Regions from separate parts of the Limosilactobacillus secundus genome, predicted to be linked through region 2. Evidence: predicted binding sites of a transcription regulator. Region 2 holds the regulator's gene; the other holds the start of a gene.
The links. Region 2 encodes HrcA, which represses chaperone genes, less so after heat shock. Its sites were predicted from a motif close to TTAGCACTCNNNNNNNNNGAGTGCTAA; they were not measured.
Positions count from the first base shown of each region.

Region 1: a site for HrcA is predicted at 2,048-2,074, ahead of groES (co-chaperone GroES). Genes of this name have one in related genera too.

Region 1 covers NZ_JAJGUA010000032.1:45,695-53,539, forward strand. Annotated here, with positions in the region: gene groL (chaperonin GroEL) at 9-1,637, opposite strand; gene groES (co-chaperone GroES) at 1,729-2,013, opposite strand; gene LMB57_RS04920 (redox-sensing transcriptional repressor Rex) at 2,248-2,892, opposite strand; gene LMB57_RS04925 (ABC-F family ATP-binding cassette domain-containing protein) at 3,132-5,069, shown strand; gene LMB57_RS04930 (ketopantoate reductase family protein) at 5,100-6,065, opposite strand; gene LMB57_RS04935 (pyridoxal phosphate-dependent aminotransferase) at 6,079-7,257, opposite strand; gene LMB57_RS04940 (carbon-nitrogen family hydrolase) at 7,274-7,845, opposite strand, start outside.
Region 2 covers NZ_JAJGUA010000022.1:21,063-28,907, reverse strand. Annotated here, with positions in the region: gene dnaJ (molecular chaperone DnaJ) at 1-736, opposite strand, end outside; gene dnaK (molecular chaperone DnaK) at 865-2,730, opposite strand; gene grpE (nucleotide exchange factor GrpE) at 2,755-3,327, opposite strand; gene hrcA (heat-inducible transcriptional repressor HrcA) at 3,340-4,392, opposite strand; gene LMB57_RS00650 (hypothetical protein) at 4,512-4,883, shown strand; gene ribF (riboflavin biosynthesis protein RibF) at 4,945-5,892, opposite strand; gene truB (tRNA pseudouridine(55) synthase TruB) at 5,905-6,810, opposite strand; gene rbfA (30S ribosome-binding factor RbfA) at 7,015-7,374, opposite strand; gene infB (translation initiation factor IF-2) at 7,394-7,845, opposite strand, start outside.

The DNA.
Region 1 (7,845 bases), on a different contig from region 2:
AGGTGATATTACATCATACCGCCCATGCCGCCTTGTGGAGCAGCAGGGCCTTGATTATTAGCATTTGGATCTGGCTTATCAGCAACAACTGCTTCAGTAGTAAGAAGCAATGCTGATACAGAAGCAGCGTTTTGAAGAGCAGAACGGGTAACCATTGTTGGGTCAACAATACCAGCCTTGATCATATCTTCAAACTTGCCATCTGCAGCGTTGTAACCAATACCTTCTTTTTCGTTCTTTAATTCATTAACAATAACAGAGCCTTCAACACCAGCGTTTTCAGCAATTTGACGAACTGGTGCTTCAAGGGCAGCCTTAACAATATTGATACCAGTTAATTCATCACCATCGGCTTCAATCTTGTCAAGAGCAGGAATTACGTTAATTAAAGCAGTTCCACCACCAGGAACAAATCCTTCTTGAACAGCAGCACGAGTAGCGTTCAAGGCATCTTCAATCCGGTACTTCTTTTCCTTCAATTCAGTTTCAGTTGCGGCACCAACCTTAACAACGGCAACCCCACCTGAAAGCTTTGCAAGACGTTCTTGAAGCTTTTCCTTGTCAAAGTCGGAAGTTGACTTAGCAATTTCTTGCTTAATTTGGTCAACACGTTCTTGGATAGCTTCCTTTGAACCAGCACCATCAACGATAGTAGTAGTATCCTTTGTAACTGTAACCTTGTTGGCTTGACCTAATTGATCAACAGTAGCGTCCTTAAGACTCATCCCAAGGTCATCAGAAATAACAGTACCCCCAGTCAAAACAGCAATATCTTGAAGTTGAGCCTTACGACGGTCACCAAAGCCTGGAGCCTTAACAGCAACAACATTAAAGGTACCACGAATCTTGTTCAATACAAGGGTTGGTAATGCTTCACCAGTAATGTCATCCGCAATGATCAAGAGAGCACGGCCTTCTTGAACAACTGATTGAAGTAATGGCAAAATGTCTTGGATGTTACTAATCTTCTTGTCAGTAATCAAAATATATGGGTTATCAAGGTCTGCTTCCATCTTGTCGTTATCAGTTACCATGTATTGTGACATGTAACCACGGTCAAAGCTCATTCCTTCAACAACGTCAACACTAGTGTCAACTCCACGAGAATCTTCGATAGTAATTACACCATCATGGCCAACCTTTTCCATTGCATCAGCAATTAACTTACCAACTTCTGGATTAGCGGCTGAAATAGAAGCAATTTGTTCAATATCATCCTTTGTCTTTACATCGTGTGACATCTTCTTCAAAGCTTCAACAGCAACTTCAGTAGCCTTGTCAATACCACGACGAATACCAACTGGATTTGCACCAGAGGTAACGTTCTTCATACCAGCATTAACAATTGCTTGAGTTAAAACAGTAGCAGTTGTAGTACCATCACCGGCAATATCGTTAGTCTTTGAAGCAACTTCGGCTACTAACTTTGCACCCATATTTTCAAATTGGTTTTCAAGTTCAATGCTCTTAGCAATAGTTACACCATCATTAGTAATAGTTGGTGTGCCATAGCTTTGTTCCAAAACAACATTCCGTCCCTTTGGACCCATCGTTGTCTTAACAGTATCAGCTAATTTATCAACACCACTGAGCATAGCGCTCCGTGCATCTTCAGAAAACTTAATTTCTTTTGCCATTTATGTCACCTCAAAATTAAATTCTTTATTTAAAAGAGACGGTGAAGGAATTTTATTCTTTCTGTCTCCTGCTCTTAATTCGCTTATTTAACTATTCAACGATTGCTACTAAGTCTTTAGCATGAACAACTAAGAACTTTTCACCGTCGTATTCTACTTCATTGCCTGCGTACTTATCAAATAATACGCGATCGCCTTCCTTAACAGCTGGAGCAAGCTTTTGTCCGTTTTCCAAAGTACGACCTTCTCCAACGGCAATAACCTTTCCAGTAGTTGGCTTTTCCTTCACATTGGAAGCAAGGACAATTCCACCAACTGTCTTTTCTTCTTCAGTTTCAGCTTTTAGAACAACGCGATCTCCTAATGGTTTTAACACGTTAATCCCTCCATCTTGTTAATAAATTTTATTTTTAGCACTCAAGTTCATCAAGTGCTAATCACATGTTTAAATATAACATGTTCTCTTCAAAATGCAACAAAAACACTTTGACTTTTTTTGACCATTTTTTAAAACTTAAGGGATCCTACCTACAATCCATGACTTTTATTAATAATTTAGTAAACAAAAAGCATTGGTTGAACGCTTTCATCAAACCAATGCTCTCTTAATTTATTCAATTGAATCTTCAGTATAATTTTTAATGAAGTAAATCAATGTTTGAAGTTCGTTTGTTAAGTCAATGTTTTGAACTTGAACATTTTTAGGCACAGATAAACGAACAGGAGTAAAGTTAAGAATTCCCTTCACACCAGCTTCAACTAATTGGTCTGCAACATGTTGGGCCTTGATTCCAGGAACGGTTAGAATAACAACGTCAATCTGTTGCTCTTTTAATTGCTTGACCATATCCTCGGATGGGTAAATTGGAATACCACTTTTGACTGTATTAGCATATTCTGGTTTAGTATCAAATGCCGCACTGATCCGTAAGTTGGTATCTTGGTGGAAGTTAAAGTTTAACAAGGCACTTCCCAAACTACCAACCCCGACTAAGGCAACACTAACTAATGAGTCTTGGTGCAAGATTCCTTTAAAAAACTTTAATAGACTTTCAACGTCATAACCGTATCCCCGCTTACCTAATTCACCAAAATATGAAAAGTCACGACGAATCGTTGCCGAATCAACTTGCACAGCCTCCGAAAGTTCAGTTGATGATACCCGTTGCTTGTTTGCGTCTTTCAATACATTTAAATACCGGAAATATATTGGCAACCGTTTCGCAGTCGCGCGTGGAATCTTTTTATTAGCCATTCTACTTTTGTTCCTCCTAAAATAAGCCCTTCTCAACCTAGTTTGCCAACTAATTACTAAGTTTTTGATAAGGATAATGTTACTAATCTTTACTTTGTGAAATTTAAGTCTGAGTATATTCTAGCAATTAAACCCTTTTTTGTGAACTAAAATACAAAAATATTTTCAACTTTTTATTTAAAATTAAAAATCTGCTAAAATAAAACCATATTAAATAACGAATTAAATGAGGTTTCAATATGTTACTTTTACAGACAAATGACGTTGTGCGTCGATTTGGCGCGGACGTTTTATTTCACAATATGAACATGCAAATCCAAGAGCATGGCCGTACTGCGCTTGTTGGGCGTAACGGTGCTGGTAAGACGACCTTGTTAAAAATGATCGCTGGAATCACCGAACCAGATGAAGGAACAATTACGAAGGTTAAAGATTTGACAATTGGTTATTTGGCTCAGAATCAAGGACTCGATAGTCAAAATAGCATTTGGACTGAATTAGATACCGTTTTTGCTCCTCTCCACAAACTGGAAACACAAATTCATGATCTTGAACAGCAACTAGCCGACCTCGACAGTGCCGCTAGTAATTATCAACAAATTCTTTCAACATACGATAATTTACAAACTGCCTTTAAAAAGCAGGGTGGTTTTGAATACGAATCACGGATGCGGGGAATTTTACATGGATTTGGCTTTGGCGAAGATAGTTATGATACGCCAATTAATTCCCTTTCAGGAGGGCAAAAAACTAAACTCGCCTTAGCAAAGATTCTTCTGCAAGCACCTGGACTTTTGATTCTAGATGAACCGACTAACCACCTTGACATGAACGTTCTTTCATGGTTAGAAGATTATCTTAAAAGTTATCAAGGCGCATTGCTTATCGTCTCTCACGACCGTTACTTCTTAGATCGGGTTGTCAGCGATGTTTATGATCTCGATAATAAAACGCTCACCCACTATACTGGTAACTACACGCAATTTGTTAAACACAAGCAAGAACGATTACAAGCAGAGTGGAAACACTATGACCAACAACAAAAAAAGATTGCCAAGTTAGAAGACTTTGTTAATCGAAATATTGTTCGCGCTTCAACAACTAAACGTGCTCAGGCGCGACGAAAGCAATTAGAAAAAATGGAGCGGCTTGAGCGTCCAGAAACTGATGATAAATCAATTCATTTCCAATTCCATTCTGAAAAAGATAGTGGAAATGAAGTTCTTGATGTAGAGCAGGCAAAAGTTGGCTACGATGAACAGATCCTTGCTGGGCCGCTTTCATTTAATGTCCGCAAGCCACAGCGCGTTGGGATTATCGGACCAAATGGAATCGGAAAGTCAACTTTACTTAAATCTATTCTCCATAAAATTCCGTTAATTAGTGGAACAATTAAACTCGGTGCTAACCTCGATATCGGTTACTACGACCAGGAACAGCAACAATTACATCCAAATAAAACAGTTTTAGAAGAAGTATGGGATGACCATCCAGAAGTACCTGAAAAAGATATTCGTTCATTATTAGGTAGTTTCTTATTCGTTGGTGATGATGTTTATAAAGTCGTTCATGACCTATCTGGTGGTGAAAAGGCACGATTGGAGTTAACTAAACTCTCATTTAAACCGATTAATTTTCTTATCCTTGATGAACCTACTAACCACTTAGATATTGATAGTCGCGAAGTTCTTGAAAATGCAATTAACGAATTTAGCGGAACTGTTCTCTTTATTTCTCACGACCGTTACTTTATTAATCAGGTTGCAACCGATATCTTAGCAATGGAACATGATGGAATTAAACATTACGAAGGCAATTATGATGACTACCTAATTGCTAAGGAAAAAGAAAGTTCACCTGAAACCACTTCACCTAATCCCAACAATACTGCTAAAGCACCAGCTGGCAAGCAATCTTATCAGCAAAGCAAAGAACAGCAGCGTGCTCGGCGCAAAATCCAGCGACAAGTTGATGAGCTTGAACAACAGATGGCAGAATTAGAAAAAAAGCAAACTGCAATTCAAGAACAAATGAGCCAGCCAGAGATTGCTACGGATATTGGAAAATTAACCGATCTCCAGAAAAAACTTGATGAACTGTCAGCTAAATCTGAAGAAGTTGAACTTGCATGGACAGAAGCAGCAGAAAAACTGGAAGAATTTGATCAAGAAAACTAAAAGAAGAAGCGGACCTTTCCGCTTCTTCTTTTAGTTTTGTCGAAATTTACGCGTATTCTCTGCCAGATGAACCAAATTACGTAAAAAGTCATGAGTTGATGCCTCATAGTTATACTTCTTACCTAGGTCATAAATGTACCCATTAATGTAATCGACTTCTGTTGGTCGATTTTTACTCATATCTTGGTACATTGATGGGTAATGAAGCGGATTGGTAACTTCACTGACATACTTTATTGTTTGCCACTCCTCTTCACGGGTACTTAAGAGCTGGATGCCAGCCCGTTCTGCAACATCGAATGCTTCATTAATTAGCTGCTTACCAAGCTTTTCTGCACCATCATAATCAATAAATTGCCCCATTTGAATCTCAAAAAGCGTGCAGATCGTATTAATAACAGAATTGAAGACTACTTTTGTTAGGAGGGTCCCATAAAAATTATCATTAAGATGGGGATTAATATTCGCCGTGGTAAAGTCCTCAACAATTTGTTTTACCCGCTCATCTGGTTCGCCGACTTGGGGAGCTAGGTTGATCGAACCAGCACCAGGTTTACCAATAAAGTCCACATCCCCCGCCTTATTAAGAACCGTCCCGATTAAACAAGTACCGGCTACGACATGTTCTTTAGGAAAATAGTGGTTAATTTTTTCAATATGTCCCATGCCATTCATTCCCGAAAAGACATATTGATGGTCAGGATGGAAGAAATGAGCACTGCGTTGTAACAAATCACTGAGCGTCATCTGCTTAGCAAAAACGATAAACACATCTGGATCACCATCATATTCTTCTGGTGAATAAATATTAATCGGGACAAGGTGACGATTTTCATGGTCCCGAGAAACGTAAACCCCACCCTGTTGTTTAATAGTTTCAACTTGGGGAGCCCAGTTATCAACAAAATCAACCTTAGCGCCAGCCAGTTCTTGAAGCAATACGCCAAATCGTAGTCCCATTGCCCCTGCACCTAAAACCGTATATTTCAAAGCCATAATCTTTTCCTCCTTAATTAAATAAATTCAGTTTAGCAATCCGCTTAACGGCTTCCGTTAATCGTGCTGGTTCAATCAAAAGGCCAATCCGCACATAACCTTCACCATGTTTGCCAAAGCCATTGCCGGGTGCTACTGCCACGCCAGCTTTGTCCAATAATAAGTCTGCAAAGCTTTCACTGGTATAACCCTTTGGAACCGGCATCCAAGCATAAAAGGTACCCTGGGGAGCAATGGCATGCCAGCCAATTTTTTCCGCCGCATTAATAAAGGCATTCCGTCTTTCTTCATAACGACCAACGATTTCTGTAATTGCCTCATCACGCTGTGGTAGCGTCAAGGCATCAATAGCAGCTTCCTGTAAGGCGGGAAAAAGGCTAACAAATAAATGGTCTTGAATTAAGTTTAAGGCTTCAATAATATCTGCATTACCAACTGCAAATGCGATTCGCCAGCCTGCCATATTGAACGTCTTAGAAAAGGTATAAAATTCAATTCCCACATCTTTAGCGCCTGGTGTTTCCATAAAACTAACTGGCGCTTGACCATCAAAGCCAATTGCGCCATAGGCAAAATCACTAATAATACCCACGTGATACTTCTTGGCCCACGCAACGAGTTCTCGATAAAACTCGGGAGTAGCTACAGCCCCCGTTGGATTATTAGGATAGTTAAGATAGAAGAATTTAGCACGTTGAGCCACCTCTTCAGGAATTGCCTCTAAATCTGGTAAGAAATTATTTTCTGCTAATAATGGTACTGTTTCAAAATTAACTTCTCCCAATGCTGCTCCTGATAAGTAATCTGGATAGCCTGGATCAGGAAGCAGAAAAGTGTCGCCGGGATTCATCAATGCCCATGGCAATTCTACAAGCCCAATCTTGGAACCACCCAAAATGGCGACTTCTTTTTCTGGATCAAAATCAGCTCCATATTTTTCAGAATAAAATTTTGCTGCCGCTTCCTTAAACGCTGGTAAGCCCCGAAATGGCGAATACTTATGAGTTTGCGGATCTGTTACCCATTTTTGTGCACTCTTAACAACATAATCTGGCGTTGGCTTATCAGGATTTCCTTGGCCGAGGTTGATAACATCGACCCCTTCACTTATTTTTTCATTAACCTTGGCGACCAAATTGGCAAAAAATTGTTTCGGTAAAGTGTCTAATAATTTAGATTGTTCAAAATTCATCTTTTCCATCCCCTTTTTAGTGATAAAGATTTGGGCGACGATCCTTAAACACCGGAATTGGCCCTCGAACCTGCGCTAACTGTGCTAGGTCAATTTCTGCATAACTTACTTGTTCAATTTCGCCTGCATCATGGATAACCTGTCCAAGTGGATTAATTACTAATGAATGGCCATTAAAACTATTCTCTAAATCCGTCCCAACACGATTGACTGCGACCACAAAGGCTTGATTTTCTATTGCCCGCGACTGTAGCATTATTTTCCACTGCTTGATCCGTTTACTTGGCCATTCTGCCGGAAAATATAAGATATCAGTTCCATAACGAGCAACTGTTCTAATCCATTCAGGGAAACGCAAATCATAACAAATAAAACTTGCACTAGGAATCTCAGCTAATTTAAAATGATTTTCTTTTTGCCCAGCTTCTAAATATTGATCTTCATTCATGAGTCCAAATAAATGCACTTTATCGTAACTACTAATTAGATTTCCCTTTTGATCACAGACATAAGTTGTATTAAAAAAAGATTGTCCACGTCTCACCGCTACTGAACCACCGACAATGTTAATTTGATTTTCTAGCGCTA
Region 2 (7,845 bases):
CCCCTTGATGTTGGAGCCGCATTTGTTGACCATCATCAACACCGGCAGGCACCTTCACTTCTAGCTCATGACGTTCGTGGACATGTCCTGCACCATGGCAAGTATCACAACGATCTTCTGGCTTAATAATCCTTCCAGTTCCATTACATTCTGGACAAGTGGTTTGAGTTTGCATATTGCCTAGTGGTGTTTGACGAACGCTCGTAATCACTCCGGCACCATGACACCGTGGACAAGTTATTGGCGATTTACCAGACTTAGCTCCGGTTCCATGACAAGTCTTACATTCTGCATCACGGTCATACTTGATAGTAGTTGTTTTCCCAAAAACCGCATCCATAAAATCAAGAGTCATTGCATATTGTAAATCACGCCCTTGACGCGGGGCTGTTGGGTCCCGATGAGTACGACCACCGCCGCCAAAGAATTGACTAAAGATGTCGTCAAAGCCGCCACCAAAGTTAGAATAAGCTTGACCACCACCAAAGCCGCCAAAGCCTTGACCGCCAGCACCTTGTGGGCCAGCTGAACCAAATTGATCATATTGAGCACGTTTTTGACTATCACTTAATGTCTCATATGCTTCATTAATCTTCTTAAACTTTTCTTCTGCACCAGGCTCGTGGTTAACATCTGGGTGGTATTTTGCCGCAAGCCGACGATATGCACGCTTGATGTCTTTTTCGGATGCATCCTTAGAGACACCTAAAATGTCATAATAATCTTGTTCTGCCATATAATAAATACCTCATTACTTTATTGCTTGTTTAGTTATACCACAGCCAGCAAACGAAAGTAAAAGCCAAAGTCCTTTTTTCTGGCCTTTGGCTTTTACACTAACATTTTAAGACTGTTTACCGCAGGCTATTTCTTGTCGTCTGGTGTAACGTCCTTAAAATCACCATCAACAGTATTGTCATCATTACCGTTGTCATTACCATTTTGTTGGTTATCACCAGGTTGACCATTAGCAGCGCCACCTTGTGCACCTTGTGCTTGTTGGTAAAGCTTTACGCTAAGGTCTTGAATAACTTTGTTCAAAGCATCCTTCTTAGCTTTCATTTCATCAAGGTTGCCGCTTTCTTTAGCCTTCTTTAATTCGTCACGAGCACTTTCAGCCTTCTTGATATCATCTTCAGGAACTTTACCCTTAACTTCCTTCAAAGTCTTATCAACTTGGAAGAGTTCTTGGTCAACTTCATTCTTTAAGTCAACTTCTTCCTTCTTCTTCTTGTCGGCTTCAGCATGCTCTTCAGCATCCTTCTTCATCCGTTCAATTTCTTCATCACTTAAGCCTGAGTTAGACTTGATAGTGATGTTTTGCTTCTTGTGAGTTCCTTGATCTTCAGCAGAAACATTAACAATACCGTTCTTATCGATATCAAATGTAACTTTGATTTGAGGAACACCACGAGGAGCAGCAGGAATATCAGTTAGTTGGAAGTTACCCAAAGTCTTATTGTCTGCTGCCATTGGACGTTCACCTTGAAGAACGTGAATGTCAACAGCTGGTTGGTTATCAGCAGCAGTTGAGAAGATTTGACTCTTTGAAGTAGGAATAGTTGTGTTACGATCAATCAACTTAGTGAAGACACCACCCATGGTTTCAATACCAAGTGAAAGTGGAGTAACATCAAGTAATACAACATCCTTAACATCACCAGTAAGAACCCCACCTTGAATAGCTGCACCAAGAGCAACGGCTTCGTCAGGATTAATTGAGTGGTTAGGTTCTTTACCAGTTAATTCCTTAACCATTTCTTGAACGGCAGGAATACGAGTAGATCCACCATTTAAGATAACTTCATCAATGTCGTCAAAGGTAAGATCCGCATCTTTCAAAGCATTCAATACTGGTTGCTTTGTCCGTTCAACTAAGTCATTAGTTAATTGGTTAAATTGTGCCCGACTTAATGTCTTTTCCAAGTGCAATGGGCCGTTTTCACCAGCTGAAATAAATGGTAAGCTGATTTGCGCTTCTTGAACACCTGACAAGTCTTTCTTAGCCTTTTCAGCAGCATCCTTCAAACGTTGAAGAGCCATCTTGTCTTGAGAAAGATCAACACCGTGTTCTTCCTTAAAGCCATCGATTAACCAATCCATAATCTTTTGGTCAAAGTCATCCCCACCTAAATGAGTATCACCATTAGTAGAGAGAACTTGGAAGACACCGTCACCTAATTCAAGGATGGAAACATCGAATGTACCACCACCAAGATCATAAACAAGGATCTTTTCATCTTTGTCCTTCTTATCAAGACCGTATGCTAATGATGAAGCAGTAGGTTCGTTAATAATCCGCTTAACATCAAGGCCCGCAATTTTACCGGCATCCTTAGTAGCTTGACGTTGAGCATCATTGAAGTATGCAGGAACAGTAATAACTGCTTGAGTAACAGTATCACCAATGTAATCTTCAGCATATTTCTTAAGGTATTGCAAAATCATTGCTGAAATTTCTTGTGGAGTATATTTCTTACCATCAACTTCAACAGTGTATCCTGCTTCACCCATGTGACTCTTGATTGATGAAATAGTGTTAGGATTAGTAATTGCCTGACGCTTTGCTACTTCCCCAACTTGAGTTTCACCATTCTTAAATGAAACAACAGATGGTGTTGTCCGACTTCCTTCTGGGTTGGTGATAATCTTAGGTTCATTACCTTCCATAACAGCAACCGCAGAGTTAGTAGTACCTAAATCAATACCAATAATCTTATTACTTGCCATAATTTATTTCCTTCTCTCACAAATTTATTGAGCTACAACAACCATTGCTGGGCGTAATACCCGGTCTTTGAGTTGATATCCTGCTTGAAGAACATTAACAACAGTTTCAGGCTTCTGACCTTCTTCGACCGGAACAGTTTGAACTGCTTGGTGAAGAGTAGGATCAAATGTTTCACCATCAGCTTTGATTTCAGTGATGCCATGGTCATTTAATGCCTTGACAAGGTGATCATGAACCATTTGAATACCCTTTTTAAGTTGTTTACCATTATCGTCTACAACTTCAATTGCTAATGCTCGTTTAAGGTTATCAAGCACTGGTAAAATTGACTTTGCTAAATCCTGACCATCATATTTAAGGATTTGAGCCCGTTCTTTATTAAAACGATTAGTCATATTTTGAATTTCTGCTTCTGCTCGTAAATATTTGTCATCTTTATCAGCGAGCTGCTTCTTTAAGTCAGCGATCTCTTCCTTTAATTTGGAAGTTTGATCATCCTTCTTATCTGAAGCCTCTTTTTTTATATCTTTTTTAGGTGCCTTTTCATTTTCAGGCGCAGTTTGTTTTTGTTGATCTTCTTGTTTTTCCTTGGCCAATTAACTCGCCTCCTATGAATCATAATAGTGACGGTAGAAATCTAATAGCCGTTTTGCTAATTCTTGGCGAAAGGCATTTACAATTCCAATTGTCCGTGAATAAGGCATCCTTGTTGGACCAAGAACTGCAATAATTCCTCGTCCATATTGTTCAACATTATAACTTGCAGTAATCAAGCTATAATCATCAAGAAGCTTATTCTTAGAGATTTCCTGACCGATTTTAACATTAACTCCATTATCTGAGGTAAGCGTCGAATCCAAGATATTCGATAAATTGTCATTCTTATCTAACAAGCCATACAGTGATTGGATTGCGTGGGGATCATGAGTACTTGCAAAATCCAGTAAGTTCAGTCGACCACCAACGAAAAAACGCTCACGTGCTGCTTGAGATAAGACATTATCAAAAATATCAAGGAAGCCATCGGGACTATGCATATAATGCAGAACCTGAAGTGGGATATCATCTTTTAGTCGTTTTACCACTTCTGATAGCGGCAAACCAACTAATTGATCATTAATCATTCTAATTACTGCCTGCATTGCATCTGTGTCAATGTCCGGCGGCAAAGTGAATGACTGATTTTCAACCTCACCGCTGTCGGTAACTAAGATCGCAATAACCTTATGATTCCCCAGCGGTACAACTCGAAAGCCACTCAAACGAACACTTTCTTGCTCAGGCTTTAATGTAAAAGCAGTATATGAAGTTAAGTTTGATAAGATATCTGCTGAATGCGAAATAATTTCGTCAATCTTTTGAAAACCAGTTCCAAGTGAGTTTTGAATCACTACCAGATCATTATCAGTAACTGCTTGTGGATCAAGCAAGTTATCGACATAATAACGATAACCTCGTTTCGATGGAACCCGGCCTGATGAAGAGTGCTCTTTTAAGATCAAATCATTGTCCTCTAAAACCGCCATCTCATTACGGACAGTTGCTGAACTGACCTTAAAAGGCAACTTTTCTGCTAAATGTTTTGATCCAACCGGTTGACCAGTTGATGTGTATTGACGTACAATCGCTTGCAGAATCTTTTTCTGTCGTTGTGTTAGCATCGTATATCACTTCCCCTTTTAGCACTCATTAGGGTCAAGTGCTAAACACACTGTATAATATACCAATTACTACCCTAAAAGTCAAGAAACGTCAAACAATTTTTAAAGGAGCTTTATCCATGAAACATAAAGAACATCGCTATATTCAACCCCAAAATACTCAAGAAGCAATGTTATTAATTCAGAAGTTATTTAATAAATACCGTAATGCGCCCCTAACGAATGAACTATTAGAATACCATAACAACCTAATCTATCGCTTGCAGTCAGATATTAAAGACGAAGCAACTAAGGAGAACAATCTTAATCAACTGAAAGCACTTGCTTCCATGACTGAAATTATGCGGAACTGGACAACAGTGCGCTTAAACGGCCAGCCTTTTAACGGGAAAATGCGGCATTTCAAATTAGTGACTGATGGCGGATTCAAATTTGAACGAAATATTCATAAGATTAACCAGACTACCAGTCATCGTGGAAGTCGGCATTAAAAAAAGAGGTTTGATAAATCTTGTTGGCACAATTGCCACGAAAGATCAATCTAAACCTCTTTTATTTATATTTTTCTAAAATACGCCGGGCGTTTTGTTCATCTTGTTTCATCTGTGCAACTAATGCATCCGCTCCCGTGAACTTTTCTTCGCCACGAAGATACTGATACCAACGCACAACTACTTCCTCGCCATACACCATTTGTTGAAAATCAAATAAGTTAATTTCAACCGTTAATTGATTAGCATCGCCAAATGTTATGTTGTGACCAACGCTTGCCATTCCATTATACCACTTCTTACCGAGCTTAACTTTGACGGCATAGACCCCAATCCCAGGAAGTCGCTCCTCTTCCGGATGCTCAACATTGATCGTAGGAAAGCCAAGTGTTCGTCCACGAGCTAAGCCATGAACTACTAAGCCAGTTGTTTGATAAGGATATCCTAATGCTTGATTAGCTGCTTTCACATTACCAGCATCAATTAATTTTCGAATTTCTCGAGAACCAACCTTTTCTTGACTTCCATCCTCAGTAAATTTGGGCACAGTAACAACTTCAAACCGCCCTGCTGCATATTTAGGAAGTAGCTTCATTGATGCAATATCTTCTTTACCATAAGTATGATCAAACCCTGCCACGACCGTTTGAGCATGAAAGCCTACCAAATACTCATCAACAAACTGCTGAGGAGAAAGGCTTGCGAATGATGATGTAAAACTTATTAAATAAATCCGATCAACATCAAGATCGTTTAATAATTCAAGCTTCCTATCGACCGTTGATAAATATTTAAAGCCGCCCTTATATTGACGATAAACAATTCCAGGAGCATGATCATACGTCAAAACTACTAATGGCAATCCTTTTTCACGGGCAATTTCACGGGCACGTTTGATTACTGCTTGATGCCCCCGATGAACACCATCAAAGAAACCCATTGCAAGTACAATTGGCCCCGCAGGAATTAGGCTTTTTTCCAAAGGATGGTGAATTTTTATAACTTGCAACTCCTACACTCCTCAATTAACTGCAAACATTTTAGTTGGCTTATACATTTTATTTTTCGAATCAAAATGATACAGTGCTTTTACTTGTCCATCAAATGATAACACAATTTCCTTCTCGCTAATATTAAGTTCACTTGGAGAAAGCCATCCTCCATTTTGAACCTTTTTCCATTGATCCACTTGAATCGTTAATTGCGGATATTCCTTTAAAGCATAATCTAAAGGATACAAGTATTGCTGGAGAGTTTGGGTCGCAACAGCATCTCGAACGTCGTCTAAACTTAAAGTCTGATCAAGAGTAAAGCCTCCACTCTTCAACCGCGTTAGCAAACTCATTACTCCTGGATACCCTAGTTTACGTGCAAGATCCACAACAAGTGTCCGAATATAAGTGCCCTTACTACATTCAACATTAAAACGGATTCGTTGTTGTTTATTTTTCTCATCATACTTTGAGCTTAGTAATTCAAATTTACTAATAGCCACTTGCCGTTTGGGCCGTTCAACAGTTTCCCCAGCTCTTGCATATTCATAAAGTTTTTTTCCATTTACTTTTACAGCCGAATACATCGGTGGGATTTGTATTATTGTCCCCGTTAATAAATTCATGGCTGCTAATATTTCACTAGTGGGAATTTCATCTGCAACTACTTTTTCTTCAATTTTGTCTCCATCAAGGTCTTGGGTAGTAGTCGCAAACCCAATTAAAAGCTCACCTTGATATTGTTTTCCTGACTGCATCAAATAGTCAACAACTTTGGTAGCATTTCCAACACAAATTGGTAAAACGCCCGCTACACCTGGGTCAAGCGTTCCTGAATGACCAATCTTTTTAGTTTTTAAAATTTGTCGTAGTCGACTAACACAGGCAAAACTAGTCATCCCGCGTTCTTTATATAAGGGTATTATTCCATCCATCGTTATTCCTCCAAGGGGCTGTGGTATAAGTCAAGTCACTTTCACAAAAGACAAATAGCATAAGCGTAGTACAACAATGGCCTCCATCGCTCGGTAAAACCGAACGTTGGAGGCCTCTTGTTGCTTGCGGGAGCTCCCAGAGGCTAACTTCATGGCGAAAAACGAACTCACAAGTAACTTCTGTCTCGCTCCCTTTTTTGCTAATTATTTTTCTTTTTTGTGTAAGTCGTTAATGAGTTGATCAATTCGACTACCGTAAGCAACTGATGGGTCTCTTACAAATTTGATTTCTGGAGTCTTAAAAATATTAAGACGTGCGCCTAATTCACTGCGAATTAACCCAGTCGCCTTATCTAATCCAGCCTGTGCCTTTTCTGCATCAGAAGCAAGATCTGACAAGATACTGTAATAGATGGTTGCTTGCTGGAGATCACCAGTAACATCCACACCTGTAATTGTAACGTTTTGTACACGTGGATCACGAACACGTTTTAACAAGATTTCATCAACATCTTTTTGAATTTCTTGAGCTAAACGATCTACTCGATATTGTTTACTTGGCATCTTTATCTCTCCTCAGTTTTTATTTAACTGGAACTTCCTTCATCTTGTAGGCTTCAATAACATCCATTTCCTTAATATCATTGTAGTTTTCAATTGTCAAACCACATTCGTAACCTTGCTTAACTTCTTTGACATCATCTTTGAAGCGTTTAAGACTACCTAATTCACCTTCGTAAATAACAACACCATCACGAACTAAACGGACTTTTGCATCACGGGTAATCTTACCAGACGTAACCATTCCCCCGGCAATTGTACCAACCTTTGATGCCTTATAGATTTGACGAACTTCTACTTGACCAATTGTTTCTTCTTTGTATACCGGTTCAAGCATCCCCTTCATCGCATCTTCAACTTCTTCAATTGCATCGTAAATAACACGGTGAAGACGGATATCAATACTATTAGAATCAGCTAATGTCTTAGCTACGGCAGTTGGACGAACATTAAATCCAATGATAACCGCATTCG